DNA from 2 places in the Pseudomonas baltica genome. Region 2 is predicted to be linked to the other one. Evidence: predicted binding sites of a transcription regulator. Region 2 holds the regulator's gene; the other holds the start of a gene.
What was found. The regulator FliA, encoded in region 2, starts transcription of late flagellar genes. The targets are predictions, from matches to a motif close to CTAAAGTTTNNNNNNNNNNNGCCGNTAA.

Region 1 (3,391 bases), 1.7 Mb from region 2:
TTCGGTGATGCTGCGCTGTGGGAACAGGTTCATGCACATCTGCGCATTGGCGCGGCCAGCGCAGTGTTGTTCGAATTCATGCTCGGTGAACGAGCGGCCATCTTCTTCCAGCAGCAACTGCTGAATAGCCACCAGGTGCAGGGTGTCGGAATTGGTCAGGGTGCCATCGAGGTCGAACAGCAACGCAGCAAGCATGGGCGCGGATCCGTCATGGAAAACAAGGGACGGTTATCCTAACAGAGCGCGGCCATGTCTGTAGCGAGGGGCCTTGCCCGCGAAAATTCTTCAGCCGCAGGCAATGCATAGGGCGAATATTTACGGGGCAAGCCCCCTCGCTGCCGAGGGCCGATCACACCTTGAAGGTATTGACCATCTGGCTCAGATCCAGCGCCAGGCGCGACAGCTCCTGGCTGGCGGCGGTGGTCTGATGGGCACCGGCCGAGCTCTGCATCGACAGGTCGCGAATATTCACCAGATTGCGGTCGACTTCGCGGGCGACCTGAGCCTGCTCTTCGGCCGCACTGGCGATCACCAGGTTGCGCTGGGAAATCTCGTTGATGCTGCGGGTGATCTCTTCCAGGGCATCGCCGGCGCCGCGAGCGGTTTCCAGCGTGCTCTGCGCCTTGCTGCTGCTGTTTTCCATGGCCGTCACCGCCTGGGTGCTGCCTTGTTGAATGCCGCTGACCATGGTTTCGATTTCCTGGGTCGACTGCTGCGTACGATGCGCCAAGGCTCGTACTTCATCGGCCACCACTGCGAAGCCGCGCCCGGCTTCACCGGCACGGGCCGCTTCAATGGCGGCGTTGAGCGCCAGCAGGTTGGTCTGTTCGGCGATGGCGCGGATCACTTCCAGCACCTTGCCGATGTCGCGGGTCTGTCCGGCCAGCTTGCGGACCTGCTCGGAGGTGGCTTCGACATCCTGGTTCATCTGCGAGATCGCGCTGACCGTGGCGCTGACCCGCTGCTGACCTTGCAAGGCGGCGGACGAGGATTGCTGCGAGGCCTCGGAGGTGGTCACGGCGTTGCTGGCGACTTCTTCCACGGCGGCGGTCATTTCATTGACCGCAGTGGCCGCCATGTCGATTTCGTTGTTCTGCTGCTGCAGGCCGCGCGAGCCTTCTTCGGTCACGGCGTTGAGCTCTTCGGCGGCCGAGGCCAGCTGTGTAGCAGAGCCGGAGATACGCTGGATGGTGCTGCGCAGGTTGCCTTGCATGGTGCTCAAGGCCTGTTGCAGACGCGACACCTCGTCGTCGCCATCGACCTCGACGTTCTTGCTCAGGTCGCTGTTGGCCACGTCTTCGGCGACTTTGACCGCCCGATTCAAGGGCCCGACGATGCTGCGCGTCAGCAGAATAGCGAGCAGGACGGTCATGGCGGCGACCAGCACCAGCACGCCGATCACCAGGTTCCTGGCTTCACCGTAGTCGGATTGCGAGTCGATCACGGCAGCATCGGCGCCTTTGCGGTTGAGCTCGATCAGCTTCACCAGCACCGGCGACATCTGATCGGAGTAGGTTTTCAGGTCGCCGTTGATCATGCCGGGGATCACGTCCTCCTGCTTGGCCTTGGACGCCGCACGCAGGCGGTCCTGTGCGCCGATGTAGCTGTTCAGGGCCTTGCTTAGATCATCGTAAAGGCCTTGCTCGGCGGGGCTGCTGATGGTGGGCTGGTAGGCCGCCATCAAGCCGCGTACTTGTTGGGTGAGGGTCTCGATGCGGGCGTCGGCCTTGTCGATATCGGTTTGGCTGCGGTTGACCTGGATGAAGTAGCTCATGGTCCTGAAGCGCGTGGTGGTGTCGGCCAGCTCGCCAAGGATACGCGTGGATTTGAGCCAGTTCTGCGCGATGTCGATGGCGTTCTTGTTGAGCTCCGACATCTGTCGCAGGCTCATGATGCCCAGAAAGAGCACGAGCACGGCAATGATGCCGAAACCTAGGGTAGCGCGGGTAGCGATGCCGATACTGCGCAGCGACATGGGAGTGAGCCTCGATCCGAGTGTAGTGGTCATTAGGGGGCGTATCGGCCGGTAAGCCACCGACAATAGGGGGGCAATACCGTATTTTTATGACTGAATCGATACAGCTCCCAGGCTGACACCCCTGACCGCATGACTTGTCACCTACTCAGGTACAGCGAACGCAATCAAGTAGTCCCCTCAGTGGTGATCCAGGCGGTGCTGGCGCGTCATCATTGCCGATGAACGACCAAAGGCGCTGGTCAATCAAATCGCAAAAGAGTACAAATGTACTCCATGACTATTTTATCCCAGCGCCGCAGCGCCATTCTCGAATTCATTCGCCAACGCCTGAACGATCAGGGGCAGTCGCCGAGCCTGGCGGAAATCTCCGAAGCCTTTGGCTTTGCCTCCCGCAGCGTGGCCCGCAAGCACATCGTGGCGTTGACGGAGGCCGGCTATATCGAAGTACGGGCTGGCCAGGCGCGGGGTATCCGCCTGCTCGATCAACCCCCGCGCAACGCTTTACTGGAGATCCCTTTGCTGGGGCGCGTGGCGGCCGGGCGGCCGATCGAGCCGGATGCCCAGGTCCACGATCATTTGTTGTTCGATCCACGCATGTTCGCCCGCGCCCCGGATTTTCTGTTGCGGGTCGAGGGCGACTCGATGATCGAAGACGGCATCCTCGATGGCGACCTGGTGGGCGTGCAGCGCCAGGCCGAGGCGCGCAATGGCCAGATCGTGGTGGCGCGGCTCGAAGGCGAGGTCACCATCAAGCGCTTCGAGCTGAATGCCGACGGTATTCGCCTGTTGCCGCGCAACCCGGCCTATGCGCCCATTGATGTCGGCCCGGGGCAGGACTTCATCATCGAAGGTATTTTTTGCGGATTGGTGCGGCGATGATCGGCGCGTTGGCAGGCACTGCGGCAAGCCATTCGGCTGCGCATATGGCGGGTGCCGTGACCAGTCTCGAGGGGTTGCTTGATCAACGACGACTGTGGAAAGGCCGCGCCACCCCCAGGATCAGTGGCCAGCAACCTACCGGCCATGCAGCCCTCGATGCGGTGTTGCCCAGTGGCGGTTGGCCGGCCTCGGCACTCAGCGAACTTCTGCTGCCGGCCCATGGCTGTGGCGAGCTGCAGTTGCTCTGGCCCTCCCTGGCCCGGCTCACTGCCAGTGGCGAACGTGTGGTCCTGGTGGGACCGCCCCATGTGCCCTATGCGCCGGCTTGGCAGGCGGCGGGCGTCGAGTTGCGGCATTTATCGGTGATCGCTGCCGAGGGCAAGGATGCTTTGTGGGCCGCCGAGCAATGCTTGCGCTCAGGCAGTTGCGGCGCTGTGTTGTGCTGGCCGATGCATGCCGATGACAAGGCCTTGCGCCGGTTGCAGGTGGCGGCCGAAAGCGGTCAGACGCTGGCATTTGCCTGCCGGCCTCAAG
Region 2 (3,391 bases):
CGCACCTGACCCGGATGATCGTCACCCCTGAAGTCGAGCCTCTGGAAGAGGGCGGTGTGATCGCCATGGTCGGCCCTGCCGGCATGGGCAAGACCACCACCCTCGCCAAGCTGGCCGCCCGTTACGTCCTCAAGTACGGCGCGCAGAACATTGCACTGGTGAGCATGGACAGCTTTCGTATCGGTGCACAGGAGCAACTCAAGACGCTGGGGCGCATTCTCAATGTCTCGGTGACCCACGTCGACCCTGGGCAATCCTTGGGGCAGGCGCTCGAGCCGCTGTTGCGCAAGCGCGTGGTGTTGATCGACACCGCCGGCCTGCAAGCCAGCGACCCGGCCCTGCGCCTGCAACTGGAGAGCCTCGCCGGTCGCGGTATCAAGGCGCGCAATTACCTGGTCCTGGCTACCACCAGCCAGAAGCAGGTGCTGACCGCGGCCTATCACAGTTACAAGCGTTGTGGCCTGTCGGGCTGCATCCTCACCAAGCTGGACGAAAGCGCCAGCCTGGGCGAGGTGTTGAGCCTGGCCATCCACCACGCCTTGCCCGTGGCCTATCTGACTGATGGCCCGCGCATCCCGGATGACCTGCATTTGCCGCGCAAACATCAATTGGTCACCCGCGCGGTGAACATGCAAATGCAAGAGGAGCCCAGCGAAGAGGCCATGGCCGATATGTTCGCTGATCTCTACCACAGCCCCGGCAAGCGCGCGGGTTGAGGTAAACAAACAATGAAAACGTTGCAATCCACCTGCATCGATGGTCTGCCAGGCAATCTTCAGATGATGAAGCGCAGTCAGTCGTGTGGCCTCGGTCTAAGTGACAAGGTAAAGAACGAACATGGGTAGCATGCATCCCGTACAGGTGATCGCCGTAACCGGCGGTAAAGGTGGCGTCGGCAAGACCAACGTGTCGGTGAACCTCTCACTGGCGCTGGCGGAACTTGGCCGCAGAGTCATGTTGATGGACGCCGACCTCGGTCTGGCCAACGTCGACGTGTTGCTCGGCCTGACGCCTAAACGCACGCTGGCAGACGTCATCGAAGGGCGCTGCGAGTTACGTGACGTGCTCCTGCAGGGGCCCGGCGGGATTCGTATCGTGCCGGCTGCCTCCGGGACCCAGAGCATGGTGCATCTGACGCCTGCCCAGCATGCCGGCTTGATCCAGGCCTTCAGCGACATCGGCGACAACCTCGATGTGCTGGTGATCGACACCGCAGCCGGCATCGGCGACTCGGTGGTCAGCTTTGTGCGCGCCGCTCAGGAAGTCTTGCTGGTGGTGTGCGACGAGCCCACCTCGATCACCGATGCCTACGCATTGATCAAGCTGCTCAACCGCGACTACGGCATGAATCGCTTCCGGGTCCTGGCCAACATGGCCCAGAGCCCGCAGGAAGGTCGCAACCTGTTCGCCAAGCTGACCAAGGTAACTGACCGTTTCCTCGACGTGGCCCTGCAGTATGTGGGCGCCGTGCCGTACGACGAATCGGTACGCAAGGCTGTGCAGAAACAACGTGCCGTCTACGAGGCCTTCCCGCGCTCCAAATGCGCGCTGGCCTTCAAGGCGATCGCCCAAAAGGTCGACACCTGGCCCTTGCCTGCCAACCCACGCGGGCACCTGGAGTTCTTCGTCGAACGTTTGGTTCAGCAAACCAGTGCGGGACCTGTCTCATGAGCGCAAGCGGATATCGGATGTACAACAAGGCGTCGCGCGAGTCTCAGCAGTATCAACTGATCGAGACCTACGCGCCGCTGGTCAAGCGCATCGCCTACCACCTGCTGGCGCGCCTGCCGGCCAGCGTGCAGGTCGAGGACCTGATTCAGGCCGGGATGATCGGCCTGCTTGAAGTTTCGACCAAGTACGACTCCAGCAAAGGCGCTAGTTTCGAGACCTATGCCGGTATCCGCATCCGTGGCGCCATGCTCGACGAGGTGCGCAAAGGTGACTGGGCGCCGCGTTCGGTGCATCGCAATACGCGCATGGTCAGTGACGCGATTCGTGCAATTGAAGCAAAAACCGGTCGCGACGCTAAAGATCACGAGGTTGCGGCCGAACTCCAGATGAGTCTGGATGATTATTACGGGATTCTGAACGATACCTTGGGCAGTCGCCTGTTCAGCTTCGATGATCTGTTGCAGGACGGCGAGCATGAAGGCCTGCACGAGGAGGGCGCCAGCGGTAGCCCGGAACCGTCACGCGGCCTGGAAGACGAGCGCTTTCAGGCAGCCTTGGCCGACGCCATCGCCAACTTGCCGGAACGGGAAAAACTGGTGCTGTCGCTGTACTACGACGAGGAACTCAACCTCAAGGAGATCGGCGAAGTGCTGGGGGTCAGCGAATCGCGGGTCAGCCAGCTGCACAGCCAGTGCGCGGCGCGCTTGCGCAGTCGCCTGGGTGAATGGCGGGCAAGATGAAGTATTGAAAAGGCCCGGTGGCCTGAGCCGAGCACCTGTGGGAGCAAGGCTTGCCCGCGAAGGCGTCCGTACTAACGCCTTCGCGGGCAAGCCTTGCTCCCACAGGAGGCAGCCCACGCCACAGGGTCGAAGCAACACTGCGGTCTTGATGTGAAAATAACTGGTTTTGATTGATCGCGCACCCAGGTGCTGGGTGCGTTAAAGACTGCTTGGAGGTCTACTTGGACAAGAACATGAAAATCCTCATCGTCGACGACTTTTCGACGATGCGGCGGATCATCAAGAACCTGCTGCGCGATCTGGGGTTCACCAACACCTCGGAAGCCGACGACGGCCTCACAGCGTTGCCGATGCTGCAAGCGGGCAGCTTCGACTTTCTGGTGACCGACTGGAACATGCCCGGCATGTCCGGCATCGACCTGCTGCGTCAGGTCCGCGCCGATGAACGTCTCAAAAGCCTCCCAGTGTTGATGGTGACGGCCGAAGCGAAGCGTGAACAGATCATCGAAGCTGCCCAGGCCGGCGTGAACGGCTATGTGGTCAAGCCTTTCACTGCGCAAGTGCTGAAAGAAAAAATCGAGAAGATCTTCGAGCGCGTCAACAGCTGAATGACGCCACGGGGGCAGCAGTATGGACAAGCAATCCAGTTTGGGTGACTTCGAGTCGACCCTGAAAAAGAATGCCCAGGAGTTGGTCGAACGCCTGGAACAAGGCAAGTTCGGCGAAGCGGTGCAATTGATTCACGAGTTGAACCAAACCCGTGACCGCGGCCTGTATCAGGAGATTGGCAAGCTCACCCGTGAGCTGCACAGCGCCATCGTCGACTTCCAGATCGATCCAAACATGCCACAGGCCGAAGAGGTGTCGCAGATAACCGACGCCACCGAACGGCTGTCCTATGTCGTGCGTCTGACCGATGCCGCCGCCAACCGCACCATGGACCTGGTGGAGCAAAGCACGCCGCTCGTGGGCTCGTTGGC

Region 1: REH34_RS28795 (methyl-accepting chemotaxis protein) is a predicted target of FliA. The motif match lies at 2,017-2,044, and genes of this name have one in related genera.

The regions. Positions count from the first base shown of each region.
Region 1 is NZ_CP134771.1:6,326,710-6,330,100, forward strand. It holds gene REH34_RS28790 (HAD-IA family hydrolase) at 1-195, opposite strand, end outside; gene REH34_RS28795 (methyl-accepting chemotaxis protein) at 350-1,975, opposite strand; gene lexA (transcriptional repressor LexA) at 2,243-2,857, shown strand; gene imuA (translesion DNA synthesis-associated protein ImuA) at 2,902-3,391, shown strand, end outside.
Region 2 is NZ_CP134771.1:1,360,211-1,363,601, reverse strand. It holds gene flhF (flagellar biosynthesis protein FlhF) at 1-716, shown strand, start outside; gene fleN (flagellar synthesis regulator FleN) at 838-1,671, shown strand; gene fliA (RNA polymerase sigma factor FliA) at 1,668-2,411, shown strand; gene REH34_RS05890 (chemotaxis response regulator CheY) at 2,645-3,019, shown strand; gene REH34_RS05885 (protein phosphatase CheZ) at 3,042-3,391, shown strand, end outside.